One region of the Erwinia psychrophila genome, then DNA from elsewhere that is predicted to be linked to it. Evidence: predicted binding sites of a transcription regulator. Region 1 holds the regulator's gene; each other region holds the start of a gene.
The links. Region 1 encodes PhoB, which activates phosphate uptake and scavenging genes when phosphate is short. Its sites were predicted from a motif close to CTGTCATAAAACTGNCNNAT; they were not measured.
Positions count from the first base shown of each region.

Region 1 (10,643 bases):
TGAGGCAGAAGTAGCGCCAGCGTCTGGCGCAGGGGACGCTGCTGGTTCAGGCGGGTTAACGCCGCCTGCACCTTCTCTTCGGGATGCTGCATCTCCAGCGCGGCAAGCTCACTTTCAGCCTTAGTGACCTGTAGCCGGGCTTCTTCCATCGCCTGCTGCTGGGGGCGCGCCTGCTGGTCGAGCAGGGTGAGGCTTTGTTCAAGTTCGGTGACCGCTTTCTGCTGCCCGTTGATGCGCTGCTGGAGGGCCGCCAGCGCCTGAGCGCTTTCCTGCTGCCGGGTAAAGGTCATACGCCAGAGCGGCAACGATTCGCCCCAGGCGGCAAAGCGAGCATGCTCCTGCTGCCAGCGCTGATGTCCGCTCTGCTGTGCCTGTTTATCCCGCTCCGTCTGCTGCTTCTGCTGCTGCGTCAGGCGGCGCGTCTCCAGAGAGTGTTTGTACTCACTAACTTCCTGGCTGAGCTGGTCACTCTGGGCGCTCAGCGTGGCAATAAGGTTGTCCAGCGGAACCACTTTCTCTGCAATCAGCGTTTCCTGCTGCTGCCTGAATGCCTCATGCTGCTGACGGGCGGCTTCGGCAGCATTGAGCCGGGCAGTGCTGGCTTCCAGTGCCTCTGCCGCCTGCTGCCGCTGGGCGGAAAGCTGATTAAGGGCAGCCGCAGACGTCTCACAGTCCTGCCGGAGCTGATTACGCTGATGCCAGACGGGACGCAGCTTCTCCGCCGGTTCGGCCAGCGTCAGGCGGGCCAGTTCCGGCTCTGCCTGCTGGGACGCGCCGGTTGCCTGCTGTGCCGCCGTCTGCGCCGCGTGCAGGGCCGCCTCCAGCGTCTGGTTTTGCTGATGCCAGTGCAGTCTCTGCTGCTGCTGCTGATAATGTGAAGTGAGTACCTGCTCTTCTTCTGTTAGCTGATGTAACTGTGAGGCGAGCTGCTGAAGCTGCGCTTCGTCAAGCAGGGCCATTCCGCTGGCCTGCGCCCTCAGCGTCTCCAGCGCCGTACGGGCATTTTTATGCCGTTCAAAGACGCTGGCGGAGAGACGCCCGTAGATTTCGGTGCCGGTCAGTTCTTCAAGCAGCCCGGCACGGCTGTTGGCGTCGGCGTTCAGGAAGGCGGCAAACTGCCCCTGCGACAGCATCATCGATTTGGTGAAACGTTCAAAATCCAGCCCGGTGAGGGAGGCAAGCATATCCAGCTTGTCTTTCACCTTATCGGCAACAATGGTGTTATCGTCACAGCGGGCCAGCTCTACCCGTGGTGCCTGAAGGTTGCCGTCGGCGGCGCCCCTTGCGCGGTTCTGGCTCCAGAACGCACGCCAGGCGACCCCCTTTACCTCAAACTCCACTTCAGCCAGGCACTCCGCCGTGTCCCGCGTCATCAGATCGTTCTGCGACTGTGAGAGTTTCCCCAGCCGCGACGTTTCATGGTAGAGCGCCAGGCAGATGGCATCCAGCAGCGTGGTTTTTCCGGCGCCGGTGGGGCCGGTGATCGCAAACAACCCGCTGCTGGCAAAAGGTTCAGCGGTGAAATCGATCTTCCATTCACCCTTCAGTGAATTGAGGTTTTTAAACCTCAGCGTCAGGATTTTCATGGCTGCGCCTCATCATCCATTTCACTCAGCGTCTGTTTAAACAGCAGGGTCGCCCGGGCAAGCCGCTCCGGCGACTCCTCTTCCATCGCCAGCCGCCGGGAGAAAACTTCCTCAACGCTCAGCTCGCTGAGGGTTTCATTATTCTGACGGGCAATAACCTGCTCTCGCTGTTCCCGGCTCCGGCGAAGCAGCACCACCTCCACCGGCAGCCCTTCGGTGATATCGTGGATACGGCGCTGGATATCGTTCAGCCAGGCCTGGGTGACGATCTCAATATCCAGCCAGACCGGTTTGCCGTCCTCCCGTGGCTGGATAGCGGCAAGCTGCCGCTCAATCTCCTCCAGCGATCCCTTGATCATCTGCATCGGCTGAAACAGCGGCACGTTCAGCGGCGTCACCTGGCTGAGTTTACCTGCGCTGAACTCGACTAAAAACACGCTCTTCTCTTTGCCAAGTTCATCAAAACTGAGCGGGATGGGCGAACCGCTGTAGCGAATATGGTCGCTGCTGGCGATGCGCTGCGCCCGGTGAATATGCCCCAGCGCAATATAATCCGCTGGCGGAAAGGCCTGAGCAGGAAAAGCGTCAAGCGTACCAATGTAGATATCCCGCACCGCATCGCTTTTGGTTACGCCCACGGTGGTCAGATGGCCGGTGGCGATAATTGGCAGCGCCAGGCCGAGCTTGTCCCGCTGCCGCAACGCCGCCTGCCAGCAGCGCTGATAGTGCTGGGTGATCGCCTCCAGTAGCGTCTGCTGCTTCTCCCGCCCCGACTGGCCCGCCCGGCTCAGCGTAATATCCCGCGGGCGAAGAAAAGGAATAGCGCAGAGCAGGGCGCCCGGCTTGCCGTCACGGGTGTTCAGCATCAGCACCTGCTCCTCCGGATCGCTGCTGGCAGCGGCAATCACCCGGGTATTCAGGCAGGCGAGCAGCTCGCGGGATTCATTCAGCGTGGCGACCGAATCATGATTACCGCCCAGCACCACCAGCTGACAGCCCGCCTGCTGAAGCTTCACCACAAAACTGTTGTAGAGTTCGCGCGCATAGCTTGGCGGCGATCCCGTATCGAAAATATCCCCTGCGACGATAATGGCATCGACCTGATGCGCAATAGCCTGCGCCAGCAGCCAGTCGAGAAAGGCGTGATGCTCGGGCGCCCGGCTTTTGGTGTAAAAAAATTGGCCCAGGTGCCAGTCGGAAGTATGGATAAGTCGCATGGGATCCTTTGAAGATGCATACCGGAAGCGTCGATTATAAACAGCCAACGCTAAAACCCCAGTCTGAATGACGTTTCGGGATGAATAAAAGTGTTATAAAACGGCGATGTACCTCGTGCTTTTTTCATAAAACTGTCATAAAACTGACGCATAATGTCGCCGCAAACCCCAGTGACATTCCGTCACAGCAGCAGGAGCAATAATGGCTAAGCGCATTCTGGTCGTTGAAGATGAAGCCCCGATCCGTGAGATGTTGTGTTTCGTTCTTGAGCAAAATGACTATCAACCCGTAGAAGCGGAAGATTATGACAGCGCCATCGGCCAGCTGATCGAACCCTGGCCCGATCTGATCCTGCTTGACTGGATGCTGCCCGGCGGTTCAGGCATTCAGTTTATCAAACACCTGAAGCGGGAAGCGATGACCCGGGATATCCCGGTGATGATGCTGACCGCGCGGGGCGAAGAAGAAGATCGGGTTCGCGGGCTGGAAGTGGGTGCCGACGACTATATTACCAAGCCTTTTTCGCCCAAAGAGCTGGTGGCGCGCATCAAAGCAGTGATGCGCCGGATTTCACCCATGGCGGTGGAAGAGGTTATTGAGATGCAGGGACTGAGCCTGGATCCCTCATCGCACCGCGTCATGTCGGAAACCCAGCCGCTGGAAATGGGGCCAACGGAGTATAAGCTGCTGCACTTCTTTATGACCCATCCCGAACGGGTTTACAGCCGTGAGCAGTTGCTTAATCACGTCTGGGGCACTAACGTGTACGTCGAAGATCGTACCGTTGACGTTCATATTCGCCGCTTGCGTAAAGCGCTGGAGATCACCGGGCACGATCGTATGGTGCAGACGGTTCGCGGAACAGGCTATCGTTTCTCTGCACGCTTCTGATCGTTCGCACTGGAGTGTTAACCGTGTTAGAACGCCTCTCCTGGAAGAGATTACTGCTTGAGCTGGTCCTCGCCAGCCTGCCCGCACTGATTATTGGGCTACTGGTGGGCTATCTGCCCTGGCTGCTGTTGCTGTCGATGCTGGGCGTACTGGGGTGGCATTTCAATAACCTGCTACGTTTGTCCCACTGGCTGTGGATCGATCGTAGTATGACGCCCCCCGCCGGACGCGGCAGCTGGGAACCGCTATTTTATGGTCTCTATCAGATGCAGGCGCGTAACCGCCGCCGCCGCCGGGAACTTGGCCATCTGATCAAACGCTTTCGCAGCGGTGCGGAGTCCCTTCCTGATGCGGTGGTCCTGACCACCGAAGAGGGCACCATCTTCTGGTGTAACGGTCTGGCTCAGCAGATGCTGGGCCTGCGCTGGCCGGAGGACAACGGCCAGAACATCCTCAATCTCCTGCGCTATCCCGAATTCACCCGTTACCTGCGCCAGCGGGATTTCATACGGCCACTGACGCTGGTCCTGAACAATCACCGCCATCTTGAATTTCGCGTTATGCCTTACAGCGAAGGGCAGTGGCTGATGGTTGCGCGTGACGTTACTCAAATGCATCAGCTGGAGGGCGCGCGACGCAACTTTTTCGCTAACGTCAGCCATGAGTTACGGACGCCGCTGACGGTGTTGCAGGGCTATCTGGAGATGATGAATGATGCCGTGCTGGAAGGCCCGGTGCGTGATAAAGCACTGCATACTATGCAGGAGCAGACACGACGCATGGAGGGGCTGGTCGGGCAGCTTCTGACGCTGTCGCGTATTGAGGCGGCGCCGGCCTTAGATCTTCAGGAAAAGGTCAACGTGCCAGCAATGCTGCATCTTCTCCAGCGCGAGGCGGAAACGCTCAGCCAGGGGCGTCATGACATTCATTTCACTATTGACGCCCATCTGCAGGTTTTTGGCAACGATGAACAGCTTCGCAGCGCCATATCGAACCTTGTTTATAATGCGGTAAACCATACCCCAGCCGGAACGCGCATTGAGATTCGCTGGCAGAAAACGCCAAACGGCGCGCTGTTCAGCGTTTCTGACAATGGCCCTGGTATTGCGAGCGAGCATATTCCCCGCCTGACGGAGCGTTTTTATCGCGTTGATAAGGCCCGCTCCCGGCAAACCGGCGGCAGCGGGCTGGGCCTCGCTATCGTTAAGCACGCGCTCAGCCACCATAGCGCCAGGCTTGAGATCGCAAGCGAGCCTGGTAAAGAGACCTGTTTCAGCTTCCTGCTGCCGCCACGGTTGATTGTCAGCAACGATCTGGCCCAGAATGCGCTTCCGGAATCGAAAGCGGTAATCTGAAATGAAAAGGCTGTTTCTGGTCGCGGTGCTGCTGTGCAGCACGCTCGCGCAGGCAAAAGAAGGCATGTTAGCCGGTAATCTTACCAGCGTGGGTTCGGACACCCTGGGGAATCTGATGGCGCTATGGGGCGAACGTTTTAACCGCCAGTTTCCGGGCGTGAACGTGCAAATCCAGGCGGCCGGTTCCTCCACGGCGCCGACGGCGCTGGCGGGTGGAGCGGCGCAGCTGGGGGCGATGAGCCGTCCGATGCAGGCGGAGGAGCGCCAGCGGTTCGAAGCCCGTTACGGTTATCCGCCCCTCGCGGTGCCGGTGGCGATGGATGCGCTGGTGGTGGTGGTCAATCAGGATAACCCGCTGCCTGGCCTGAACGTGAAGCAGCTCGACGCCATTTTTTCTGTCACCCGCCGCTGCGGGGCGCTTTCTGCCGTGGCGAACTGGGGCGATCTAAATCTTACCCAGCCAGGCTGGCCGGCCCGGCCGCTGCAGCGTTTTGGCCGCAACTCCGCCTCCGGAACCTGGGGTTTTTTCAAGCAGCAGGCGCTCTGTAACGGCGATTTTCGTAACGATGTGGGGGAATATCCCGGTTCAGCGGCCGTGGTGCAGGCGGTGGCGGCGACGCTGAACGGCATCGGCTACGCCAGTATGGGGTTTCACCTTAGCGGCGTAAAAACACTGCCGGTTGCGCGGCAGGAGCAGGATTTTATTATGCCCACGGCTGAAAACATCCGCAGCGGGCGTTATCCCTGGGCACGCCCCCTCTACATCTATATCAACAAAGCGCCGGGAAAACCGCTGGAACCGCTGACGGCGGCCTTCCTGCAGCTGGCGCTTTCTCCCCAGGGGCAGACGCTGGTCAATCAGGCCGGCTATCTTCCCCTCTCGGAAGCACAGCGCGCGGCAGCGCTCGCGATGCTTGATCGCTCCTGATCCTGCTGACAGCTGCGGTGCCGGAGCAATGCAGCTGGCTTGCCTTTCCCCAACATGAATTTTATTCAACTCTGTTGAATTTTCCTCGGTTGCACCTGAATCTTTCTCATGACATGCTCCCTTTAAGCCATATGGACATCCAGAAGTCTACTTATAACGAAACGTAATTATTTCAACGGTAAATTATGCGCCCCGTCGCGCAGGCCAGGAGTGACCCAACATGCAAAGAGATACCGCCCAGTACCGCGCCGAGGTTGTCGGCAGCTTTCTTCGTCCAGCCGCCATTAAAGAGGCGCGCGAACGTTTTCAGGCAGGCGAAATTGAGCCTGAAGCGCTTCGCCGTATTGAAGATGAAGCGATTCGCGATGTGGTTGCACATCAGCGGGCAAGCGGACTGCGTATTGTTACCGACGGTGAATTCCGGCGCGCATGGTGGCATTTCGACTTTTTCGACGGGCTGCAAGGCGTGGAGCGGTACGAAGCGGAACAGGGCATCCAGTTTAACGGCGTGCAGACCAAAGCGCACAGCGTTCGCGTAACGGGTAAGCTGGGCTTCGGCAATCATCCGATGCTGGAAGATTTCCGCTATCTGCAAAGTATCAGCGGCGACGCGGTGGCGAAAATGACCATTCCCAGCCCCAGCGTGCTGCACTTCCGCGGCGGTCGCAAGGCCATTGATGCCAGCGTCTATCCCGACCTGAACGCCTATTTTGACGATCTTGCCGTCACCTGGCGCGATGCGATTAAAGCCTTCTATGATGCGGGCTGCCGCTATTTGCAGCTGGATGATACCGTCTGGGCCTATCTCTGCTCCGAAGATCAGAAAGCGCAGATCCGCGAACGTGGCGACGATCCGGAAGAGCTGGCCTGGATCTATGCGCAGGTACTGAACAAGGCGCTTGAGGGGAAGCCGGACGACCTGACGATCGGTTTGCATGTCTGCCGTGGTAACTTCCGCTCCACCTGGATCTCTGAAGGTGGCTATGAGCCAGTGGCCGAAATCCTGTTCGGCAGCGTCAACGTTGACGCCTTCTTTCTGGAATATGATAACGAGCGCGCCGGGGGCTTTGAGCCGCTGCGTTTTATCAAGCCGGGCAAACAGCAGGTGGTGCTGGGTCTGATCACCACCAAAAATGGTGAACTGGAAAGCCGCGAAACGGTGAAAAAGCGCATTGAAGAAGCGTCCCGCTATGTCAGCCTGGATCAAATCTGCCTCAGCCCGCAGTGTGGCTTTGCCTCAACGGAAGAGGGAAACAGCCTCAGCGAAGAAGAGCAGTGGGCGAAACTGCGTCTGGTGGTGGATATTGCCAACGAAATCTGGTGATCCTGCGCCAGAATGTGAAAAAGGCGCGAGAAATCGCGCCTTTTGTGCATCTTTCCCCGCATATGTGCAGGAAGTAACCCCGCCCTGAGCAAAAAGAATGCAAATCATGTAAGGCATCCTGGCGATAAACTGAAGCGAAAAGCTGTATGCCGCGGTTTTTACGCTATATCGCTCTGCTTTTCCGATCCCGTATTGCCTTTCACCGCTATAAACGGTTTACTTAGCGCCGTTTTTACGTTACCTCCCTGTAAAAAGATTAAAATCCGCCCAATTACGCTGTATTTACCGCCGCACGGCAGAATTTTTACCTGCACCGGCTTGATATGACGGCGTTTTCAGAGCAGACAGGGTGGTTAACTCAACATCGCGACTTCATTCACACCAGTACAGGCAATACCGCTGACTATGACTAATCGTTTAACTACCAGAGATATCCTCGCATTGGGCTTCATGACGTTTGCCCTGTTTGTGGGAGCCGGCAATATCATTTTCCCGCCTATGGTGGGCATTCAGTCCGGTGAACACGTCTGGATTGCCGCGCTTGGCTTTCTGATCACCGCCGTGGGGCTTCCCGTTATTACCGTTATCGCGCTGGCGCGCGTCGGCGGCGGTATCGATGCGCTGAGTTCGCCTATCGGCAAAGCGGCCGGCATCGTACTGGCGACCGTTTGCTATCTGGCCGTGGGCCCGCTCTTTGCCACACCGCGTACCGCCACCGTCTCTTTTGAAGTCGGCATCGCGCCGCTGACCGGCGATGGTGCGCTGCCGCTGTTTATCTATAGCGTGCTTTACTTTGCGCTGGTTATCCTGATTTCCCTCTATCCTGGCAAACTGCTGGATACGGTCGGGCATTTCCTGGCACCGCTGAAAATCATCGCGCTGGCCGTGCTGGGCGTGGCCGCTCTGCTGTGGCCTGCGGATGGCATGGCACCCGCCACCGATGCCTATCAGCACGCCGCCTTTTCCAGCGGTTTCGTCAACGGTTACCTGACGATGGATACGCTGGGTGCGCTGGTCTTTGGCATCGTGATCGTTAACGCTGCACGTTCGCGCGGGGTTAGCGATGCGAAACTGTTAACGCGCTACACCATTCTGGCGGGACTGATCGCCGGTGTCGGCCTGACGCTGGTTTATCTGAGCCTGTTCCGTCTGGGCTCCGACAGCGCGAGCCTGGTGGATCAGAATGCGAATGGAGCGGCCATTCTGCATGCGTATGTTCAGCACACCTTTGGCAATACGGGCAGCCTGTTCCTGGCCGCGCTGATTTTTGTGGCCTGCATGGTTACGGCCGTTGGCCTGACCTGCGCCTGTGCGGAATTTTTTGAGCAATACCTGCCGCTGAGCTATCGTCAGCTGGTCTTTATTCTGGGCCTGTTCTCCATGCTGGTCTCAAATCTGGGCCTGAGCCACCTTATTCAGATCTCCGTGCCGGTGCTGACCGCCATCTATCCGCCGTGTATCGTACTGATTTTACTTAGCTTCACCTTAAAATGGTGGAAGAAAAGCGCACGCGTTATTGCCCCAACGATGCTGATCAGCCTGCTGTTTGGTATCATCGACGCGGCAAAAGGCAGTGCGCTGGCCTCGCTGCTGCCCGGTTTCGTTCAGCGCCTGCCGCTGGCGGAGCAGGGACTCTCCTGGCTGCCGCCTTCGCTGGCGATGCTGGTCCTGGTCGCGTTTTACGATCGTGCGCTGGGCCGTCAGCAGGTAAGTGCGCACCAGCAGTAAGCTATACCTATTACCCCTGTGGTTCCGGCAGCAGGGGAACCACAGGAAAGAAGAAATGACCACGAACAAGCTCAAAAAGGGACTGAGTACCCGCCACATTCGCTTTATGGCCCTGGGGTCGGCTATTGGAACCGGCCTTTTTTACGGTTCTGCTGATGCTATGAAAATGGCCGGCCCAAGCGTGATCCTCGCCTATATTATTGGCGGGGCCATCGCTTACATCATCATGCGCGCCCTGGGTGAGATGTCCGTTAATAACCCGCAGGCCAGCTCCTTCTCCCGTTACGCTCAGGATTACCTTGGGCCGCTGGCTGGCTTCATTACCGGCTGGACCTACTGCTTCGAAATCCTGATCGTCGCTATTGCCGACGTCACCGCCTTTGGCATCTATATGAGCGTCTGGTTTCCGGACGTGCCGCACTGGATCTGGGTGCTGAGCGTGGTGCTGATTATCGGCGCGATCAATATGGCAACCGTCAAGGTGTTCGGTGAGGTGGAATTCTGGCTGTCGCTGTTCAAAGTCGCCACCATCATTATTATGATCGTGGCGGGAATCGGCATCATTTTCTGGGGCATTGGTAATGGCGGCGAGCCAACCGGCATCCACAACCTGTGGACCAACGGCGGCTTCTTTGCCCACGGCGTTATCGGTATGGTGTTGTCGCTACAGATCGTAATGTTCGCCTATGGCGGCATCGAAATCATCGGCATCACGGCAGGAGAGGCGAAAGACCCGGAAACCTCTATTCCTAAAGCGATCAACACCGTTCCGTTGCGCATTCTGGTGTTCTACGTCGGCACGCTGTTCGTCATTATGTCGATCTACCCCTGGAACCAGGTCGGCACCAACGGCAGTCCTTTCGTGTTGACTTTCCAGCATCTGGGCATTGCGGCCGCGGCGACCATTCTGAATTTCGTGGTGATCACCGCTTCGCTCTCGGCGATTAACAGCGACGTCTTCGGCGTGGGGCGTATGCTGCACGGCATGGCGGAACAGGGACATGCGCCGAAGATGTTTACCACAGTCTCCCGCCGTGGCATTCCCTGGGTGACGGTGCTGGTGATGATGCTGGCGATGCTGGTGGCGGTTTATCTGAACTACCTGATGCCGGAAAAAGTCTTCCTTGTGATCGCTTCGCTGGCTACTTTTGCCACCGTCTGGGTGTGGATTATGATCCTGTTTGCCCAGATAGGCTTCCGCCGCTCGCTGACGAAAGAAGAGGCGAAGGCGCTGAAATTCGCCATGCCGGGTGGCCGCTTTACCGCACTGGTGGGGATCCTTTTCCTGGCCTTTATCATTGGCCTGATTGGCTACTTCCCGGATACCCGCATCTCACTCTATGTCGGTATTGGCTGGCTGGCCCTGCTGCTGGTGAGCTGGCTGTTTGTCCGCAAAAGAGTCAGCGTGCGCGGATAAGCGCCTGAATCAAAAGCCCCGCCGCCGTCAGGACATTTTCTGGCAGCGACGGGGCTTTTTTTTATACCGCTCTCTTCTGACGGGGCCGCTGACCTACGGAAGAGGCGCCAGTACAGCGTCGCCCGGCCCGGTTCAGATGAGGCCCGGAAGCAGACAAGCGCCCATTCTTAAAGCCCATGCCGGTGGCTTTCGCTAT
Region 1 is NZ_JBCHVB010000002.1:496,979-507,621, forward strand. It holds gene AAH446_RS08320 (AAA family ATPase) at 1-1,586, opposite strand, end outside; gene sbcD (exonuclease subunit SbcD) at 1,583-2,803, opposite strand; gene phoB (phosphate response regulator transcription factor PhoB) at 3,006-3,695, shown strand; gene phoR (phosphate regulon sensor histidine kinase PhoR) at 3,719-5,050, shown strand; gene AAH446_RS08340 (PstS family phosphate ABC transporter substrate-binding protein) at 5,052-5,978, shown strand; gene AAH446_RS08345 (cobalamin-independent methionine synthase II family protein) at 6,199-7,302, shown strand; gene brnQ (branched-chain amino acid transporter carrier protein BrnQ) at 7,708-9,030, shown strand; gene proY (proline-specific permease ProY) at 9,086-10,447, shown strand.

Region 2 (10,643 bases), on a different contig from region 1:
AAAGTGCGGTGCTTTAATAATGGAATATTCTTGTACAGAATTAAAATAAGCTGTCAAGTTTCAGGGTTATGACTTATATCCATCAGTACAGGCATCGCCAGTCAATACAACTGCCTGAACAAGATTACTCCTGTCGATTACGCTGGCAACGGTGAGCAACTATAAAGTTGAAGTGGGTGATTAGCGTGCCGGGAGAAAACAGAACTGGCCGGAACTTAATTTGCACAGAATAGGTGAAAAAAAGCCGGCACAGGCCGGCTTTTTGAACGGCGGCTATTCTTCGTCTGCGTCGCGCAGCGGCACGATCAGCATATCGATATGGACGGTGTTGATCAGCTGACGGGCTGAAGACATCAGCTTGCTCCAGAAGTCCTGATGATGGCCGCAAACGACCAGATCCACGTCATAGCGCTTGATCGCATCAACCAGCACCTGGCCCAGATCGCCGCTGCCGCTGAGGGTTTCAGTCACAGGATAACCCGCGCCGTTTGAAAGATCGGAGAGTGCCGTATGCGTCTCTTCGGAGATGCGTTTCTGCATATCGCCAAGATTAACGTCAATCAGCCCGGTATAGAGATCGGAATAGTTCACGTCCACATGGATCAGGGAAATTTTGGCATCATAGGGACGCGCCATGGAAACCGCTTTAGCAACCAGCAGTTTACTTTCCGGTGAAAGATCCACTGCAATCAAAATGTGTTTATAAGACATATCGAACTCCTTCCATGTGTTGCGGCTGCGCCTTCCCAGACAAGACTGGCCGGGAAGAATAGTAAGTTTCTGAAATCCTTAACGAATAGAAATTGCGATGCGGGATTTCGCGAGGGGGGCGTTAAGCGTACTTCAGCCTCGCCACCTTATTATTCTCTCGCTTTGAAGTATAGGCCGAATTGTTAACAGACGCTTTCCAAACGCGCCTCTTTGGGAGCAGGATCAAACTGTAATTAAGGCTTTTTGCAATGATGCGCCTAACCATGCTGGAATTTTTTTAAGCATATCTCCTACAATGATAATAACGACACGCCATCTCTTGTGGGTAGCGGTCGTACCGCAGTGATAACAACTCTCAGTCAGGTTCAGTTTTGTGGATGGCAAATATCACCAGGGCCGTGCTGGCTTTGCCCGGTGTATCTGCCAGGTTCGTGTTGTCGGGAGGGGATCATGATTAGCACCATCGCGCTTTTCTGGGCTCTTTGTGTCATTTGTTTGATCAATATGGCGCGCTATTTTTCTTCACTCCGCGCGCTGCTGGTGGTACTTCGCGGATGCGACCCTCTGCTGTATCAATATGTTGATGGCGCAGGATTTTTTACTTCACACGGGCAGCCCAGTAAGCAGGTCAGGCTGGTACGCTACATCTGGGCGCAGCGTTATCTCGATCATCACGATGATGAATTTATCCGGCGCTGCGAACGGGTTCGCGGCCAGTTTTTACTGACCAGCGCGCTTTGCGGCCTGGTGCTTATCGGCTTTATGGGATTGCTTATCTGGCACTGAACCGCGCCGGGGGCAAAAAAAAGGGTGAAGCCTGCAGGCTTCACCCTTTTTTATACGTCACACGTTAAATGATAAAGTGCAGCGCAATCCAGTAGAGGCCACCGGATAACAACACCGAGACAGGCAGGGTAAAGACCCAGGCCAGCAGGATGTTTTTGATGGTGCGCCCCTGCACGCCGCCGCCATCAACCAGCATGGTACCGGCGACGGAAGAGGAGAGTACGTGGGTCGTTGAGACGGGCATACCGGTATAACTGGCAACGCCGATAGAGACCGCCGCCGTCATCTGGGCCGACATTCCCTGGGCATAGGTCATCCCTTTTTTACCTATTTTTTCACCGATGGTGGTGGCAACGCGGCGCCATCCAACCAGCGTACCCAGCGACAGCGCAAGCGCCACGGCCACGATAATCCAGACCGGTGCATACTCGACGGTGTTCAACAGATCGTCTTTCAGCTTGCTCAGGAAGCGCTGATCCTCTGCGCTGGTATCTGGCAGCTTAGCCGCCTTCTCCGCGGTATCGGAGACGCACATCAGCAGGCGACGCAGCTGCGCACGCTGATCAACGCTTAGCGCATCGTAGCTCTGCAGATTGTCCAGCATACCTTTGACGCGGGCGATGGCGGGAAGCGCGCGGGAAGCATCACAGTGGAACTCCGTTGTGCCACCCGGATTTTCCTGCGGCGTTGGCACCGCAGGCGGCGCCATCTGCACGATACGCGTCAGCGCATCACCGTGCTGCTGGTAATACTGCTCCAGATTGTGTACTGCATCGCGGGTGCGGGTAATGTCGTAGCCTGAAGCGTTCATGTTGACCACGAACCCTGCAGGCGCCACGCCAATCAGCACCAGCATGATCAAACCGATGCCTTTCTGACCATCATTAGCGCCGTGCGAATAGCTCACGCCAATGGCAGAAACGATCAGCGCGATACGGGTCCAGAACGGCGGCTTTTTCTTGCCGTCAATCTTCTCACGCTCCGCAGGCGTCATATGGATCCGGCGACGTTTCTTGGTGCCGCTCCAGTAGCGACGAAGGATAAAGCACAGCCCACCCGCAATGACCAGACCGACAATCGGAGAGATCACCAGCGACATAAATATGCCGATCATTTTCGGGATGTTAAGGGCTTCGACGATAGAATTGCCGGTCATAAAGGCGTTGGTCAGGCCAATGCCGATAATGGCCCCGATGAGGGTATGGGAGCTGGACGCCGGCAGACCAAAATACCAGGTGCCGAGGTTCCAGATAATCGCAGCCAGCAGCATGGAAAAGACCATGGCTAACCCGTGAGCCGATCCCACATTCAACAGCAGATCGGTGGGAAGCAAATGAACGATAGCATAAGCAACGCTCAGCCCGCCCAACAGTACCCCAAAGAAGTTAAAGACCCCTGCCATTACCACCGCCAGTTGCGATCGCATTGCGCGGGTATAAATCACAGTTGCCACCGCGTTTGCCGTGTCGTGGAAGCCGTTGATGGCTTCGTAAAACAGAACAAAGAGCAGAGCGAGTACCAGTAACAGGCCGGTATGATAATCGAGACCAGCAAACAGATGTAGCATAAGCGTTACGCCATTTTGGAGGACATGAACGCGGCGCATTATCAGCGACAAACCGCACCCGGGGAAAGTGAAATATAGACTTTTTTTGACAGTAATGTGTCAAAAGAGCGTGTTTACGGGAGCATTCTTTATGAATATCATAAAGTTACAAAATGTTTCGGCGATGAAGCTTGTGTTACGCTGGCTTCAGCCCGCTCAACTCTCTACAATCAGCGTTTTTTCGCGGCGGGGCAGGCTCAGTGGAACAGTTTGACGTTATTATCATCGGTGCCGGTGCGGCTGGCCTGTTCTGTGCCGCTCAGGCGGGGCAGCGCGGCAGGCGCGTTCTGCTGCTGGATAATGGTAAAAAGGCCGGACGTAAAATTCTGATGTCCGGCGGCGGGCGCTGTAACTTTACCAACCTCTATACTGAACCTGCTGCTTACCTCTCCCATAACCCGCATTTCTGTAAATCCGCACTGGCGCGCTATACCCAGTGGGATTTTATCGATCTGGTCAACCGTCACGGCATCGCCTGGCATGAGAAGACCTTAGGGCAGCTTTTTTGCGACGATTCGGCCCAGCAGATTGTCGATATGTTGCTGAAAGAGTGCGAGGCGGGCAGCGTCAATTTGCGGCTGCGCAGTGAAGTGCTGGGCGTGGCGCACGACGACGAAAGCGGTTATACCCTGACGCTGAACGGCAGCACTGTGCGGGCGGAAAAGCTGGTTATTGCCTCTGGCGGCCTGTCGATGCCGGGGCTGGGCGCCTCTCCCTTCGGCTATAAACTGGCGGAACAGTTTGGCCTGAAGGTTTTCCCGACCCGCGCCGGTCTGGTGCCCTTCACCCTGCATAAACCGCTGCTTGAACAGCTCAATGCGCTGTCCGGCGTGGCGGTGCCTTCGGTATTGACCGCCGAAGAGGGGACCACGTTTAAAGAAGCGCTGCTGTTTACCCATCGCGGCCTTTCCGGTCCGGCGGTGCTTCAGCTCTCCAGCTACTGGCAGCCCGGCGAGTTTGTCACCATCGATCTTTCGCCCGAGCGTGATCTACAAGCTTTCCTTAATGAAGAGCGGGACGCGCATCCGAACCAGAGTCTGAAAAACAGCCTGGCGAAAGTGCTGCCCCGCCGTCTTGTGGAATGCCTTCAGCAGCTTGGCAACGTGCCGGAGTGTACGCTGAAACAGCTGAACGCCCGCCAGCAGAGCGAGGTGGTGACGTCGCTGCACCAGTGGCGGGTGCAGCCGAACGGCACGGAAGGTTACCGTACCGCCGAGGTCACGCTGGGTGGGGTAGATACCAGCGTGCTCTCTTCTAAAACGATGGAGGCCAAAGCGGTGCCCGGTCTCTATTTCATCGGGGAAGTGGTGGACGTGACCGGCTGGCTCGGCGGCTATAATTTCCAGTGGGCCTGGTCTTCCGCCTGGGCTTGTGCACAGGCGCTGTGACTCTAGGCGGCAGGCTTTGTCCCTTAAGATCCACGTTCTCCCTCAGGCAACGCCTCAGAATAAGCGTCGTTCATGAGCCGGACAGCGCCTGGGAAATAAAGATTGCTACGTCTCTCTTACAACAAAAAGATATTCGGAGGCAGCCTGTAAAGACTGCCTTAGTTGGACTTTACACGACGAGATCATGATCCCCGGTGCGTAACGGTGCGGCCCATTTGCGGAAAGAGACAACAGCCAGCATCAGACCTAATGCGCCGGAAATCGCCCCAATGTAACCGACCGAGGAGAGTGACAGTTCAAGACTGACCGTTTTCCCCAGCAGCGCGCCGGCGCCAATCCCAATATTGAAGATCCCCGAAAACATGGCCATGCCGATGTCAGTGGCTTCGGGGGCCAGCGTCAATACTTTCATCTGCATGCCCATGCCGATAATCATGAAGGCGATGCCCCATAAGGCGCATAACGCCACCAGTCCGCCGGTGCTGTGTGCCACGGTGACCATCAGGGCAAGGCACACAGTCAGAAGTGCGATAGCGCCAGTTAACAAAGCAGACAGGTGTTTCTCGCCTAACTTGCTAAAAATGATGCTGCCTGAGATGCCTGCAATGCCAAATATCAGCAGTAAAACCGTCGCAAAATTATGGCTCTTACCCGATATCTGCTGGACGAAAGGCTCGATATAAGTAAAGGCACAAAAATGTGCTGTGACCACCAGTACCGTCAGGAGATAGACGCTAATCAGCGCCGGGTTGCGGAGTAAGCCGGGTAAACTTTTGACCGAACCGCTCTGCTCAGAGTTTACCTGAGGCATGATTTTAATAATCATAGCCAGCAAGACCATTGAGGCGACGCCAATCACCAGAAAGGTGATGCGCCATCCAAAACTCTGGCCAATAATGCGGCCTAAAGGCAAGCCTAAAACGGACGCCAGCGCCGTTGCCGTAGCCAGAAGGCCAAGCGCCTGAGCGCGTTTGCCTGCAGGCGCCAGTCGGATAGCCAGCGAGGCGGTAATGGACCAGAACAGCGCATGCGACAGCGCCACTCCTGCCCGGCTGACCAGCAGGACATTAAAATTCCACGCCACAAAAGATAAAATATGGCTACAGGCGAACAGGCCAAACAGGGCGATCAGTAATACGCGCCGGTCAATTTTGCTGGTCATCAGCATCAAAGGCAGTGACATGAGAGCCACAATCCAGGCATAGATGGTCAGCATGATGCCTGACTGAGCGCTTTCCATGCCGAAACTGTGCCCAATGTCCGTCAGCAGACCAACAGGAATATATTCCGTCGTGTTAAAAATGAACGCTGCCACTGCGAGGGTTAACACGCGTAGCCAGGCTACCTTTCTGGATACTGTCTGTAGTTCTGCCATAATCATCCCCCCGAAAATTCAGCCGGCAATGTTAAGGCTCCCCGCCGACGGCATTCAAGGAAATTGTGACCTTCGTCGCATTTTTAGCATAAATAAACACAGCGCATTAATTTTTTTTATGGCGGCGATTAAGTTTGTTAAAAACAGTGAGCCCGTGCATCTGAACAAAGTAATTTTCGCTTCCCTGAAGTGAAAAGCGCTGCTATTTTGGAAGTGATTGTTTCCTTAAGTGAGCTGCAATGAACAAGACAGGTTATCCTCAGAATAAAAGCCGGGAACGCGGGCGACCACGGGAATTTGATATGGATCTTGCGCTGGATATGGCGATGATCGTTTTCCGTCAGAAGGGGTTTCACGCTTCCTCCATCGCCGATTTAGGCGAAGCTATGGGACTTACCGCCGGCAGTATTTATAAAGCCTTCCAGGATAAGCGAACCCTGTTTCTGCGCGTATTCGAGCGGTACACCGCTTTGCGCCATGCGGAGCTGAAGCAGCGGCTGGAACCATTTCCGACGGGCCGTGAGCAGCTGGCTGAATTGCTGCGTTTTTACATTGATTCCGCATCTACGCTGGAAGGAAGGCGCGGCTGCCTGGTCGTCGGCAGTATGAATGAACTGCGGATCCTGGACCCGGAAGTGTCAGAACTGGTGTTTCAGGCCGTCATGCGCAACAAGCAAAATCTTATCTCCCTACTGCGCCTGGGTCAGAATGACGGATCGGTATCCGCCAGCCTGAATGTTGAATCGGCGGCAGGGCTGCTGCTCTGTCTGGTATTCGGCATGCGCGTTGTGGGTAAAGTTGAAGACGTAACGGAGAAAGAGGAAACGATACGGCTGGCGATGAAGCTGCTCGATTAAAAAATTTACCCATTTAGGAAATGATTGCTTTCTTAATGTCGGCGTTGTCTGCACAGGCAGAAAATCAAAATGAGAAGGAATGACGATGCAAAATCGCGAGTCAGAGACCAATGAAATGTCACCGCTGCGCCGGGCCGATGCAAAACCTGTCGCCTGGAACGACAGTAGCCTGAGCGGCTTTGAGCATGCCTACGCAACGGTAGATGGCGTCAGAATGCATTACGTTATGGGCGGCAATCCCCAGGGGGAGACGCTGGTTTTGCTGGCTGGCTTTCCGCAAAGCTGGTATGCCTGGCGTAAAGTCATGCAGCAGATGGGCGAGTCTTACCAGATCATTGCGCTTGATCTGCCCGGTCAGGGCGATTCTGACCGTCCGCAGGAGGGTTATGATACCTGCTCGCTGGCCGGGAAGGTTCACGGGTTGCTGGGTCAGCTTAAGGTAGACGCTTATTATCTGGCGGCTCACGACGTGGGAGCCTGGGTCGCCTGGCCCTACGCCGCGCGCTACGGTAGTGAGGTCAAACGTCTCGCCTTACTGGACGCCGGTATTCCTGGCGTCACCCTGCCGGACGCCCTGCCGGTGACGGCTGATAAGGCCTGGAAAACCTGGCATTTCGCCTTTCACATGATTGCCGATCTTCCCGAAGCGTTGATTACCGGTCGTGAACGCCTCTATCTTGAATGGTTCCTGAAAAGGAAAACGGCATGCCCGGATGTGTTCACAGATGAAGATATTAATGAGTACCTGCGCGTGTTATGCGCCAGCGGTGGATTACGGGCAGGGCTGGCTTATTACCGATCGGTTGCGCTTTCCGCTGCGCAAAACAGCGAGTTAAAAGCGAAAGGGAAGCTCAACATGCCGTTGCTGGCCGTCAGTGCTGAATATGGATCGATAGCCGATATGGCTGCCCCTCTGCGTCCTTTTGCTGAAGATGTCTCCGGCGTGCTTATTCCTCACTGCGGACATTTCATTCCCGAAGAGCAGCCCCAGGCTGTCGCTGAAGTCTTAAGCCAGTTCTTTGTGCCGACCGCAGATAGCCGGACGGGCTGATGTCGCCAATACAGTGCCGCGGGTCAGCAAAAGTCTGCATCCTGCCACTTTCACGTCCGCGTCTGTTTAAAGAGATCGTATCTCCCCGTTAAGGGGAGATACGGATAATCTGCCGGGTCACCGCCATGGCGGACTCAAAGGGCGCGGTATTGCGGACTATCTTGACCATGACGCTGGCGCCAAGCCAGAGCTGGTAGAGACTTTCTGCCACTTTGCCCGGTTGGTCCTCAATGCGCAGTGAACCTTCAGCCACGCCCGCCGCTAACGCCTGCGCCAGGCGAGAAATAATCCCTGAGGTGCCAGCTTTCAGCGTCAGACGCATACTGTCAGAGAGATCGGCCACTTCCGCACCCAGCTTCACCGCCAGGCATTTGCCCTGACAGTCGGAAAACGACTGCGAGTCCTGCCACTGCTGCCAGTAGTTCATCAGCCGTTGCGCCATAGTGTTACCCGGCTGGCTCAGCGTATGGTCAAGTTCCGCCAGATAATCATCAAAATAGCGCTGCAGCATCGCCACGCCAAACGCCTCTTTTGACGGGAAATAGTGATAAAAAGATCCCTTCGGCACACCGGCGTCGGTCAGGATCTCATTCAGTCCGACGGCGGAAAATCCCTTGCCGGCCATAATACGCTGGCCAGTCGACAGGATGTGTTCACGCACGTCGTTGCTATGGAGTTGGGTTGAAGTTGTCATTACGTCACACTACCACAGACTAGACCAGTCGTCTATATTGACGGGTCTTACAAATGCAGCCTTTTTTCGCTGGCGGTCGTCTGGTCATTTTCTGCAAGCGGAGGATTGGTGATTTCTGTCACTGAAGCAGAGATACAGCGAAGCCGTTAACGTCAGAAGCAGCAGTGACAACCCTGAGAATGGGCGCCTTCATTGAATTAAGGCCTGCTCCGGGAAAGGGCAATCAGCGCTATTCCGGCCCAGGCCTTTAAACTTGTCTGAATGTCGGGCCAGTACGGTTTAGCTGATAAGGCAAACCGCCGGACATAATTAACGGAGAGTTAATGAGAGATACTCTCTGCCGCGTTCTTGATTACCGCCGCAATTTTTTCAGGCTGAGAAGCATAAATGGCATGATTACCTTTCAGCTCCGTGACGGTGCTGTGCGCACGTTCAGCCATGAAGCGTTCAAGCTGTGGGTTAATGGCCCGATCCTCTGTGGCCACCACGGCCCAGCTCGGTTTGGTTTTCCATGCTGGCGTGCCGGCAGGGGCGGAAAAGGCGGCCGCTGATGGCATAACCTGAGAACGTGCCAACAAGTCTGCCTCTTTTACAGGCAAATCTGCCGCAAAGTCCGCGTGGAAGTTCTCCGGCCTGAGGTAGAGGAAATGGTCCGCCGTTTCCGTGATTGACTGGGCGGCCGGAGGATATTTTTTCGCCAGGCTCAGCAGCGAGTCGCCTTTATCTGGCTGCATCGCAGCGATGTAAACCAGACCCGCGACGGAGGGATCGTTACCTGCGTCACTGATAATCATGCCGCCGTAGCTGTGACCGACCAGCAGTGACTTTCCGCTTTGTAACGCCAGAACGCGTCGTGTTGCGGCCACATCATCCGCCAGAGAGGTCTGAGGTTCCTGAACAATCGACACATGGTAGCCTGCTTTATCCAGGATCCGGGCCACCGGGTTCCAGCCTGAGCCATCAACAAAAGCGCCGTGCACCAGAATAATGTTTTTCACCGGCTCAGCCATCACCGCCTGAGCAGAAACAGACAGGGCCAGACTTAATGCCAGAGTGGTAACTGATTTTTTCAACATAATTTTTTCTCTCAATCAGGTAAAAAAATAATGGGCTGAAAATACTGCCTCGTAGCGCGACAGGAGTGCATTCAGACGTATAAGCTTCAAAACGAAAAGATGTGGCGGGGTCATGCAACCCCGCCGCCTTGACCGTTATTCAGCCAGCTGCTTCAGGAGCCGCTCTGCCGTCGCCGCTGAGGAGGTTGGGTTTTGTCCGGTGATCAGCAGACCGTCGCTGACGACGTAAGAACTCCAGTCCGCCCCTTTGGAATAGATGCCGCCTTTGGCAATCAGCTCATCTTCAACCAGAAAAGGCACAACCTGGGTCAGGCCCACCGCTTCCTCTTCGGTATTGGTAAAGCCGGTGACCTTCCTGCCTTCAACCAGTGGTTTACCTTCAGGCGTTTTTACATGGCGCAGCACGCCAGGAGCGTGACAGACCAGCGCGACGGGCTTGTTTGCCGCCAGGAAGGCCTCGATCAGCGCCGCGGAGTGCTTATCCTCAGCCAAATCCCACAGCGGGCCGTGGCCGCCCGGATAGAAAACAGCGTCATAGTCAGCCTGCGAAACGCTGTCCAGACGGACGGTGGTGGCGAGACGGGCAAGCGCGTCGGCGTCCGCTTCGAAGCGGTGGGTCTGCGCGGTCTGGAAATCGGGTTCATTGCTTTTAGGATCCAGCGGTGGATTGCCGCCTTTCGGAGAGGCCAGGGTAATGTCGACCCCGGCGTCCTGAAAGGCGTAGTAAGGCGCAGCCAGCTCTTCCAGCCAGAAACCCGTTTTGCGTCCGGTGTTGCCCAGACGATCATGTGAGGTGAGAACCATAAGAATTTTCATTTATTGTTTCCTGTTGAAGTAGAAATAAGCGGATGATTAGACCGGTCGTATATAGAGTGCGTAAAAAAACAGACTCGTCGTATACAATCTTCAGTACAAAACTTTATCGGTAGGTGTACCCCGCTGGCAGTGATGGTAACGACTAACCTACACACCAGCCGGACTCCCGTGCGTGCCCGCTATTTATCAGCCAGGACTATCGCTTTATGCTCAATTCCCGGCGTGATAAGGCTAAACTAACAGTGAATAGACCAGTCGTCTATAGGTTTTTTTCTTTTTTTAT
Region 2 is NZ_JBCHVB010000004.1:178,720-189,362, reverse strand. It holds gene uspA (universal stress protein UspA) at 274-711, opposite strand; gene uspB (universal stress protein UspB) at 1,162-1,497, shown strand; gene pitA (inorganic phosphate transporter PitA) at 1,562-3,064, opposite strand; gene AAH446_RS11970 (BaiN/RdsA family NAD(P)/FAD-dependent oxidoreductase) at 3,304-4,491, shown strand; gene AAH446_RS11965 (sugar transporter) at 4,661-5,866, opposite strand; gene AAH446_RS11960 (TetR/AcrR family transcriptional regulator) at 6,106-6,723, shown strand; gene AAH446_RS11955 (alpha/beta fold hydrolase) at 6,809-7,774, shown strand; gene AAH446_RS11950 (TetR/AcrR family transcriptional regulator) at 7,863-8,468, opposite strand; gene AAH446_RS11945 (alpha/beta fold hydrolase) at 8,789-9,544, opposite strand; gene AAH446_RS11940 (type 1 glutamine amidotransferase domain-containing protein) at 9,680-10,360, opposite strand.
Region 2: the regulator PhoB is predicted to act here: its motif matches at 3,148-3,167, upstream of pitA (inorganic phosphate transporter PitA).

Region 3 (10,643 bases), on a different contig from region 1:
TTAAAGCGGAAATTCATGAGTACGTGCTGCGTAACTGGCGCATCGTCAAAGTGGCCACCACCAAAGCCCAGCGGAAGCTCTTCTTTAACCTGCGTAAGGCGAAACAGCGTCTGGGCTGGTTCAACCAGGACGAAGTGGAAATGGTGGCGCGCGAACTCGGCGTGACCAGCAAAGACGTGCTGGAGATGGAATCGCGGATGGCCGCGCAGGATATGACGTTCGATCCTACGCCGGATGAGGAGAGCGAAGGCCGTTCGATGGCGCCGATGCTCTATCTGCAGGATAAGTCCTCCGACTTTGCCGATGGCATTGAGGAAGATAACTGGGAATCTCATGCCGCTGATAAACTCAGCGATGCGATGCAGGGGCTCGACGAGCGTAGCCAGGACATCATCCGTGCCCGCTGGCTCGATGATGACAGCAAAACCACGCTGCAGGAGCTGGCCGATAAATACGGTGTCTCCGCAGAGCGAGTTCGTCAGCTTGAGAAGAACGCCATGAAGAAACTGCGCGTCGCTATCGAAGCATAACGGACGGCGGTAAACGAAAAAGGGTGGCACTTGTGCCGCCCTTTTTGTTTTCTGCGATCCTCACCCAGCCAGCCTTCAGCGCCGCAGGGAGACCCATCCTCCGGGCTGCGCGATAAACCCCGCTTTTTGCATAAATACTGCGATCGCCTCACGATCCACGTTGCCCATATCGGCAATCCACCACTGGGTAATGGCGCTATTCTGCGCCAGCGTCTCCTCCAGCAGGTAGCTTCCCACGCCGCGCCGGCGGGTAACTTCCCGCACCATAAAATCATCCAGCTCGCCGTGCGTGCCTTTCAGCGTCACCTTGACTGCCGCCAGCAGACGGTCGTTAAACTTTGCAGCAAAAAGCTGGTGCTGCTCATCCAGCTTTTTTTCGAGGGCATCCAGATCGCTCCCGGGCCAGATTTTGGCAAGATCGCTGCGATCCTGAGGTGAGAATTGTTGCAGCCTGATGATGGTCAGTTTCATATGCATTTCCGGAGGAGGACGAAAGGCATATTGTAGCGAAAATGTACGCTTCCCTGCGCGTAACTTTTTCTGTACGAAAACAAAGCAATCTGTTTGTTGCGTGCCGCCATGCCAGGGTAAATACTGAATTGTGCTCTTGATGGCAGCAGATAAGACTGGTGATAGCGCGAAATAGTTCCTGTAAATGCCAGTGATTTATGCTGGTAAGGTCGGAGTTTTCTCAACGCTTCTGTTGATTTGAAGAAGAAAATTCCTGTTTAATAACCTGAAATTAAAGGCCTTATTATTAAAAGACGGTGTTGAGGCGCTTAACTTCTTCTTTCTCAAGGAGATTAGCAACTTTTCGCCGGCAAAAAACAGCAATCACAACAGATGGGGTAGATCGGATGAAAATCAGTAAAGGAAATGCTTTCCTGGCCGGGTGCGTGGCCCTGGCAATGAGCCACGCGGCGATGGCGAAAGACATTAAGGTCGCTATTGTTGGCGCGATGTCCGGCCCGGTTGCCCAGTATGGCGATATGGAATTTACCGGCGCTAAACAGGCCATTGCTGACATCAATGCCAGCGGTGGCGTGAACGGCGACAAACTGGTTGGCGTGGAATATGACGATGCCTGCGATCCTAAGCAGGCAGTCGCCGTGGCGAACAAAGTGATTAACGACGGCATTCGCTATGTTATTGGCCATCTCTGCTCTTCATCCACGCAGCCTGCTTCAGATATTTATGAAGACGAAGGCGTGCTGATGATCACCCCGGCAGCGACTAACGCCGATCTGACCACGCGCGGCTACAAAATGATTATGCGTACCACCGGGCTCGATTCCGATCAGGGTCCCACCGCAGCGAAATATATTCTCAGCGCCGTCAAACCGCAGCGTATCGCTGTGATCCACGACAAGCAGCAATATGGCGAAGGCCTGGCACGTTCGGTGCAGGATAGCCTTAAGCAATCCGGCGGTAACGTAGTGATGTTTGAAGGGATCACCGCCGGGGATAAAAACTTTTCCACGCTGGTCGCCCGACTGAAGAAAGAGAACGTCGATTTTGTCTATTTTGGTGGTTACTACCCGGAGATGGGACAGCTGCTGCGTCAGTCACGCGCAGCCGGCCTGAAAACTGCCTTTATGGGACCTGAAGGTGTGGGCAACGCTTCGCTTTCAAATATCGCCGGTGAGGCGTCGGAAGGGATGCTGGTCACGCTGCCGAAGCGCTACGATCAGGTTCCTGCTAACCAGTCTGTCGTTGATGCGCTGAAGGCGAAGAAGCAGGATCCTACCGGTCCGTTCGTCTGGACGACCTATGCCGCGCTGCAATCGCTGGTTAAAGGCATGGAGCGCAGCGAGAGCGAAGAGCCGGAAGATATTGTGAAGAACCTGAAAGAGGGTGCTCCGGTGCCGACGGTTATGGGCGACCTGAGCTGGGATCAGAAGGGCGACCTGAAAGGGTTTGAATTCGGCATCTTCGAATGGCATGCCGATGGTTCCTCCACGCCGGTGAAATAAGAGACTACGTGGCGGATAAGCGCCGCCTGTAGCGTAATTTAGCTATACAGTGCCGTTTTCCACGGGCCGGACGCGTCCGGCCCGTGATGATTCTGTGCACGGCCTCTCCGCCCCGGTGGTCAGAAGTAAGGGTTTAAGGTATGTCCGAGCAGTTCCTCTATTTTTTACAGCAGATGTTCAACGGCGTGACGTTGGGCAGCACCTATGCGCTTATCGCCATCGGCTACACCATGGTGTATGGCATCATCGGCATGATCAACTTCGCCCATGGCGAGGTTTATATGATCGGCAGCTATGTCTCCTTTATCGTCATTGCCGCGCTGATGATGGTCGGTATCGACGTTAGCTGGATGCTGATTGGCGCCGGGTTTATTGTGGCGATCGTGATTGCCAGCGCTTACGGCTGGAGCATCGAGCGTGTGGCCTACCGGCCGGTGCGCTCATCCAAGCGCCTGATTGCGCTGATCTCCGCCATCGGTATGTCGATTTTCCTGCAAAACTACGTCAGCCTGACGCAGGGTTCCCGCGACCTCGCGCTGCCAAGCCTGGTGACCGGGCGCTGGACGCTGGGCGAGAGCAACGGCTTTGAAGCCACCATCTCAACCATGCAGATCCTTATCTGGTCGGTGACCTTCCTGTCGATGCTGGCGCTGACGCTCTTTATTCGCTATTCCCGTATGGGACGCGCCTGTCGCGCCTGTGCGGAAGACCTGAAGATGGCCAGCCTGCTGGGCATCAACACTGACCGGGTGATCTCCCTGACGTTTGTTATCGGTGCCGCGATGGCGGCGGTGGCGGGCGTGCTGCTGGGGCAGTTTTACGGCGTGATCAATCCCTACATCGGGTTTATGGCCGGTATGAAAGCCTTTACCGCCGCGGTGCTGGGAGGAATAGGCAGTATTCCGGGCGCGATGCTGGGCGGCCTGATCCTGGGCATTGCCGAGGCGCTGACGTCCGCTTATCTGAGTACCGAATATAAAGATGTGGTTTCCTTCGCGCTGCTGATCGTGGTGCTGCTGGTCATGCCTACCGGTATCCTGGGCCGTCCGGAGGTTGAGAAAGTATGAAGCACCTTAATTTGCTCAACGCCATCGCCTCAAGCCTGATGCTGGTGGTGCTGGCCGCGTTCTTTATGGGCATGCGGCTGGGGCTGGATGGGACGCATCTGGTGGTTCATAGCGCCGGCAGCGTTCGCTGGAACTGGATTGCTATCGGCGCGGCCGTGGTGTTTTTCTTTCAGCTGCTGCGTCCCCTGATGCAGCGAGGCCTGAAAAAGCTTTCGGGACCGTCGCTGGTCCTGCCGGGCATTGATGGCTCCACGCCGAAGCAGAAGCTGTTTTTACTGCTGCTGATTATTGCCGCCGCGACCTGGCCTTTTCTGGTATCGCGCGGCACCGTTGATATCGCCACGCTGACGCTGATTTATGTGATGCTGGGACTGGGGCTGAACGTGGTAGTGGGACTCTCCGGCCTGCTGGTGCTGGGTTATGGGGGCTTTTACGCCATCGGTGCCTATACGTTCGCGCTGCTCAATCACTACTACGGCCTGGGATTCTGGCAGAGCCTGCCGCTGGCCGGCCTGATGGCGGCGATGTTTGGCCTGCTGCTGGGGTTCCCGGTCCTGCGCCTGCGCGGAGACTATCTGGCGATTGTGACGCTCGGCTTTGGGGAGATCGTCCGTATTCTGCTGCTTAACAATACGGAAATCACCGGCGGGCCGAACGGGATTAGCCAGATCCCCAAACCTTCGCTGTTTGGACTGGAGTTCGGGCGCAGCGTGCGTGATGGCGGCTGGGACACCTTCCATAACTTCTTTGGCCTGAAATACGATCCCAGCGACCGCGTTATTTTCCTCTATCTGGTCGCCCTGCTGCTGGTCGTTATCACGCTGTTTGTGATCAACCGCCTGCTGAGGATGCCGCTAGGTCGCGCCTGGGAAGCGCTGCGTGAAGATGAGATCGCCTGCCGTTCACTGGGCCTCAGCCCGAGGCGTATCAAGTTGACGGCCTTTACCATCAGCGCCGCTTTTGCGGGCTTTGCGGGCAGCCTCTTTGCCGCCCGTCAGGGCTTCGTCAGTCCTGAATCTTTCACCTTTGCCGAGTCCGCCTTTGTGCTGGCCATTGTGGTGCTGGGCGGCATGGGATCGCAGTTTGCGGTGATCCTGGCGGCGGTACTGCTGGTAGTTTCGCGTGAGCTGATGCGGGATTTAAATGAGTACAGCATGCTGGTGCTTGGCGGCCTGATGGTGCTGATGATGATCTGGCGTCCTCAGGGACTGCTGCCGATGAAGCGTCCTCACCTGAAGCTGAACGTGAAAAAAGGAGAGTCATCATGAAGCCGGTATTAGCGGTTAATGGCCTGATGATGCGCTTCGGCGGCCTGCTTGCCGTCAATAATGTCAGTCTTGAGCTGCGCGCTCAGGAGATCGTTTCCCTGATCGGCCCTAACGGAGCCGGTAAAACCACGGTGTTCAACTGCCTGACCGGATTTTATCGCCCGACCGGCGGCAGTATTCAGCTGCGCGATCGTGAACTTGCCGGCCTTCCGGGCCAGAAAATCGCCCGGATGGGCGTGGTACGTACCTTTCAGCACGTTCGCCTGTTCCGGGAGATGACGGTGATCGAAAACCTGCTGGTCGCGCAGCATCAGCATCTGAAAAGCGGCGTCTTTGCCGGTCTGCTGAAAACGCCGGCCTTTCGCAAGGCGGAGAGCGAGGCGCTGGATCGGGCCGCAACCTGGCTGGAGCGCGTTGGCCTGCTGGAGATGGCAAACCGTCAGGCCGGCAATCTGGCCTACGGCCAGCAACGGCGTCTGGAGATTGCCCGCTGTATGGTAACCCGTCCGGATATTCTGATGCTGGATGAACCGGCGGCCGGCCTGAATCCGAGAGAGACGATTGAACTGGATGAGCTGATTGCTGAGCTGAGAAGGGAGCATAACGTCTCGGTACTGCTTATTGAGCATGATATGAAACTGGTCATGGGGATTTCAGACCGCATCTATGTGGTCAATCAGGGAACGCCGCTGGCCAACGGCACGCCGGAAGAGATCCGCAATAATCCGGATGTAATCCGCGCCTATTTAGGAGAGGCATAATATGAATCCGATGCTTTCTCTGGAAAACGTCAGCGCCCACTACGGTAAAATCCAGGCGTTACATAACGTCAGCCTTTATATCAATCAGGGCGAAATTGTGACGCTGATTGGGGCGAATGGCGCAGGCAAAACCACCATTCTCGGCACGCTCTGCGGTGAGCCGCGCGCCACTGAGGGAAATATTATCTTCGATGGTAAGGCGATCACCGAATGGCAGACCGCGCGGATTATGCGGGAAGCCATTGCTATCGTGCCGGAGGGCCGCCGCGTCTTCTCGCGCATGACGGTTGAGGAGAACCTGGCGATGGGCGGCTTCTTTGCTGCCCGCCAGCAGTATCAGACGCTGATTGCGCGCGTATACGAGCTGTTTCCGCGCCTGTATGAGCGCCGCGTACAGCGTGCAGGCACCATGTCCGGCGGCGAGCAGCAGATGCTGGCGATTGGCCGTGCGTTGATGAGCCAGCCGCGCCTGCTGCTGCTGGATGAACCCTCGCTGGGGCTGGCGCCGATTATCATTCAGCAGATCTTCGACACCATCGAGCAGCTGCGCCAGGAGGGGATGACGATATTCCTGGTGGAACAGAATGCTAATCAGGCGCTGAAGCTCGCCGATCGCGGCTACGTGCTGGAAAATGGCCACGTGGTGCTGGAGGATACGGGCGAAGCGCTGCTGGCGAATGAGGCGGTGCGCAGCGCCTATCTTGGCGGTTAGAGACACCTTTACAGGGACGGCAAAAGCCGTCCCTTTAGTGTTAATAGCCCGCTTTCCTGCCGCCGCTTACCCCGCTTCATTACCGCGTTACTTTTCCTGCGGCATCCCTAAAACCTGTCATATTTCAGACGGTTTAGCGTCAACAGGCTGTCATTTTTACATCACAGAAGCGTTATCTTACCGTCATTTTGGCATGTCATGTTACTTCCCGGACAGAGAAAGGCGCGAATTCGCGCGTATTATACCGGGTACAGGAAACTGATATGTCATTGTTCTCATTTCGTCATACTGCACTTAGCATCGTACTGGGGCTGACCTTCAGCGGACATGCGCTGGCCGCCACCGAGATCCCGTTCTGGCACTCTATGGAAGGCGAGCTGGGCGTCGAAGTTGACTCGCTGGCTAAACGCTTCAATGAAGCGCATCCCGATTATAAAGTCGTGCCGACTTACAAAGGTAACTACGAACAGAACCTGGCCGCCGGCATCGCCGCCGTGCGTTCAGGAAAAGCACCCGCCATCCTCCAGGTATACGAAGTGGGAACGGCCACGATGATGGCCTCAAAGGCGATCGTCCCGGTCTATCAGGTCTTCCAGGACGCGGGCGTCAGCATTGACGAAAAGCAGTTCGTGCCAACCGTTTCGGGTTACTACAGCGATGCCAAAACCGGCCATCTGATCTCTCAGCCGTTTAACAGCTCCACGCCGGTCCTCTATTACAATAAAGACGCCTTCAAAAAAGCGGGTCTTGACCCGGAGAAGCCGCCGAAAACCTGGCAGGAGCTGGAGCAGGACGCCGCCGCACTGCGTAAAGCGGGCATGAAATGCGGCTACGCCAGCGGCTGGCAGGGCTGGATCCAGATTGAGAATTTCAGCGCCTGGCACGGCCTGCCGGTGGCCACCAAAAATAACGGCTTCGATGGCACCGATGCGGAATTCGTTTTCAATAAACCGGTTCAGGTGCGCCATATTCAGATGCTTCAGGATATGAACAAAAAAGGTGACTTCACCTACTTTGGCCGCAAGGATGAGTCTACAGCCAAGTTCTATAACGGCGACTGCGGCATCACCACAGCCTCTTCAGGCTCGCTGGCTGATATCCGTCACTATGCCAAATTTAACTATGGCGTTGGCATGATGCCTTACGACGAAACCGTACCGGATGCGCCACAGAACGCCATGATCGGCGGCGCGAGCCTGTGGGTGATGAAGGGTAAAGACGCTGACACCTACAAAGGCGTTGCTGAGTTTATGAAATTCCTGGCGCAGCCGGAAATCGCCGCCGAGTGGCACCAGAAAACGGGCTACCTGCCGATCACCACGGCGGCCTACGAGCTGACGCGCAAGCAGGGCTTCTATGAGAAGAACCCCGGTGCTGATATCGCCACGCGCCAGATGCTGAACAAGCCACCGTTGCCGTTCACCAAAGGGATGCGCCTGGGCAATATGCCGCAAATCCGCACCATCATTGACGAAGAGCTGGAAGGCGTCTGGACCGGTTCAGCCACCCCGCAGGCCGCGCTGGATAGCGCAGTAAAACGCGGTAATCAGCTTCTGCGTCGATTTGAACAGTCAACCAGCAAGTAATCCCTTTTACGCCAGCATCGCCACACTGGCTGGCATAAATTAAGCAAAGATAGCAGTGACAAAGTCAGGGAGGAGACCTGCCGCACGGAAGCGGCAAACGCGGCCGGGAAGGGGCGTCTTCCTCCTTTCAGGTCACACACTTCGCTGTTAACCGCTAATTTCCTTCTTTCAGAGCAACCGTATGTCATCTTCCCGTCCCGTTTTCCGCTCACGATGGCTGCCCTATGTGCTGCTGATGCCGCAGCTGGCGATCACCGTGATCTTCTTTATCTGGCCCGCGGGCGAAGCGCTCTGGTATTCAGTACAGAACGTCGATCCTTTCGGCTTTTCCAGCACTTTTGTCGGCCTTGAGAACTTCAGCCGCCTGCTGGACGATCGATACTATCTGGCCTCCTTCTGGACCACGCTAATTTTCAGCGGGCTGGTGACGGTCATCGGGCTGACGGTTTCCCTGTTTTTCGCCGCACTGGTCGATCATGTCATGCGCATGAAGCGCTTTTACCAGACGCTTTTTCTGCTGCCCTATGCCGTAGCGCCCGCCGTCGCGGCGGTGCTGTGGATGTTTCTGTTCAGTCCGGGGCTGGGGTTAATTACCCATTTTCTGGGGCAGATCGGCTACAGCTGGAATCATGCGCAGCACAGCGGTCAGGCCATGTTCCTGGTGGTGCTGGCTTCCGTCTGGCAGCAGATGAGCTATAACTTTTTGTTCTTCTTCGCGGCGTTACAGTCCATTCCAAAATCGCTGACCGAGGCCGCCGCGATTGACGGCGCAGGCCCGGTACGCCGTTTTTTCCAGCTTTCCCTGCCGCTGATTACCCCGGTGGGCTTCTTCCTGATGGTGGTCAATCTGGTCTACGCCTTCTTCGATACCTTCCCGGTGATCGATGCCGCGACGGGCGGCGGGCCAGTACAGTCCACCACCACGCTGATCTATAAAATCTACCGCGAAGGCTTCGCGGGTCTGGATCTCTCATCTTCTTCCGCCCAGTCGGTGGTGCTGATGGTGCTGGTGATTATTCTGACGGTAATTCAGTTCCGCTACGTCGAGAAGAAGGTGCGCTACCAATGATTGAAAACCGACGCGGGCTGGATATTTTCAGCCATATCATGCTGGGCCTGGGCATTCTGACGGTACTGTTTCCGCTCTATGTCGCCTTTGTTGCCGCCACGCTGAGCAATGAGGAGGTTTTCCAGGTGCCAATGACCCTCATTCCAGGCACGCACCTTCTGGATAATATTGCGGAGATTTGGCACAACGGCGTGGCGCAGAACAGCGCGCCCTTCGGCGTGATGCTGATGAATAGCGCCATCATGGCGCTGAGTATTACCGTGGGGAAAATCACCGTCTCGGTCATTTCCGCCTTCGCGCTGGTCTGGTTCCGCTTCCCGCTACGCGGCCTCTGCTTCTGGATGATCTTCATTACGCTCATGCTGCCGGTGGAAGTGCGTATCTTCCCGACGGTTGAAGTGATATCGCATCTGAACATGATCGACAGCTACAGCGGGTTGACGCTGCCGCTGATGGCCTCGGCGACGGCCACCTTCCTGTTCCGCCAGTTTTTTATGACCCTTCCCGACGAGCTGGTTGAGGCGGCCAGAATTGACGGTGCCGGCCCGATGCGCTTTTTCTGGGATATCGTCCTGCCGCTGTCTAAAACCAATCTGGCGGCGCTGTTTGTAATTATTTTTATCTACGGCTGGAACCAGTACCTGTGGCCGCTGCTGATTATCACTGATGTTCAGCTTGGCACCGCCGTGGCGGGGATTCGCAGCATGATTTCCAGCGGGGATGGCTCCACGCAGTGGAACCTGGTGATGGCGGCAATGTTGCTGACCATGCTTCCTCCGGTAGCCGTCGTTTTAGTGATGCAGCGCGCTTTCGTTCGCGGGCTGGTTGAGAGCGAGAAATAATATGGCAGGCGTTAAATTTCAGGCCGTCAGCAAATCGTATGACGGCAAAAATCAGATTATCGCGCCAATGGATGTCGATATTCACGACGGCGAGTTTATGGTGATGGTCGGCCCTTCAGGCTGTGGGAAATCGACGCTGCTGAGAATGGTGGCCGGACTGGAGCAGGTCACCAGCGGCGATATCTATATCGACCGCCGGCGGGTGACGCAGCTGGAGCCGAAAGATCGCGGTATTGCGATGGTATTTCAGAACTACGCGCTCTATCCCCATATGAGCGTTGAGCAGAATATGGCCTACGGCCTGAAAATTCGCGGTATGGGTAAGGAGCATATACGCCAGCGCGTACTGGAAGCGGCCCGCAGCCTGGAGCTGGAGGCCCTGCTGCATCGCCGCCCTCGCGAGCTCTCCGGCGGCCAGCGGCAGCGCGTGGCGATGGGGAGAGCTATTGTACGTGAACCCTCGGTTTTCCTGTTCGATGAGCCGTTATCCAACCTGGATGCCCGCCTGCGCGTGCAGATGCGGCTTGAGCTTCAGCAGCTTCACCGTCGTCTGAAAACGACCAGCCTCTACGTCACCCACGATCAGGTGGAAGCGATGACGCTGGCGCAGCGGGTGATGGTGATGAACAAAGGCATCCTGGAGCAGTTAGGCACGCCCGTGGAGGTGTACGAACGTCCGGCGACGCGCTTCGTCGCCAGCTTTATCGGCGCGCCTTCCATGAATCTTCTGGATGGCGAAGTGAGCGAAGACGGCGCCAGGCTGAAACTGGCGGAAGGATTCACGCTTCCTTTGCCCGTCGCCAGACCGGAATTAGCAGGGCACGCGCTGACCTTG
Region 3 is NZ_JBCHVB010000004.1:132,770-143,412, reverse strand. It holds gene rpoH (RNA polymerase sigma factor RpoH) at 1-530, shown strand, start outside; gene panM (aspartate 1-decarboxylase autocleavage activator PanM) at 606-1,001, opposite strand; gene AAH446_RS11775 (branched-chain amino acid ABC transporter substrate-binding protein) at 1,388-2,503, shown strand; gene livH (high-affinity branched-chain amino acid ABC transporter permease LivH) at 2,644-3,570, shown strand; gene AAH446_RS11765 (high-affinity branched-chain amino acid ABC transporter permease LivM) at 3,567-4,838, shown strand; gene livG (high-affinity branched-chain amino acid ABC transporter ATP-binding protein LivG) at 4,835-5,599, shown strand; gene livF (high-affinity branched-chain amino acid ABC transporter ATP-binding protein LivF) at 5,601-6,311, shown strand; gene ugpB (sn-glycerol-3-phosphate ABC transporter substrate-binding protein UgpB) at 6,575-7,897, shown strand; gene ugpA (sn-glycerol-3-phosphate ABC transporter permease UgpA) at 8,079-8,966, shown strand; gene ugpE (sn-glycerol-3-phosphate ABC transporter permease UgpE) at 8,963-9,808, shown strand; gene AAH446_RS11735 (sn-glycerol-3-phosphate import ATP-binding protein UgpC) at 9,810-10,643, shown strand, end outside.
Region 3: the regulator PhoB is predicted to act here: its motif matches at 6,426-6,445, upstream of ugpB (sn-glycerol-3-phosphate ABC transporter substrate-binding protein UgpB).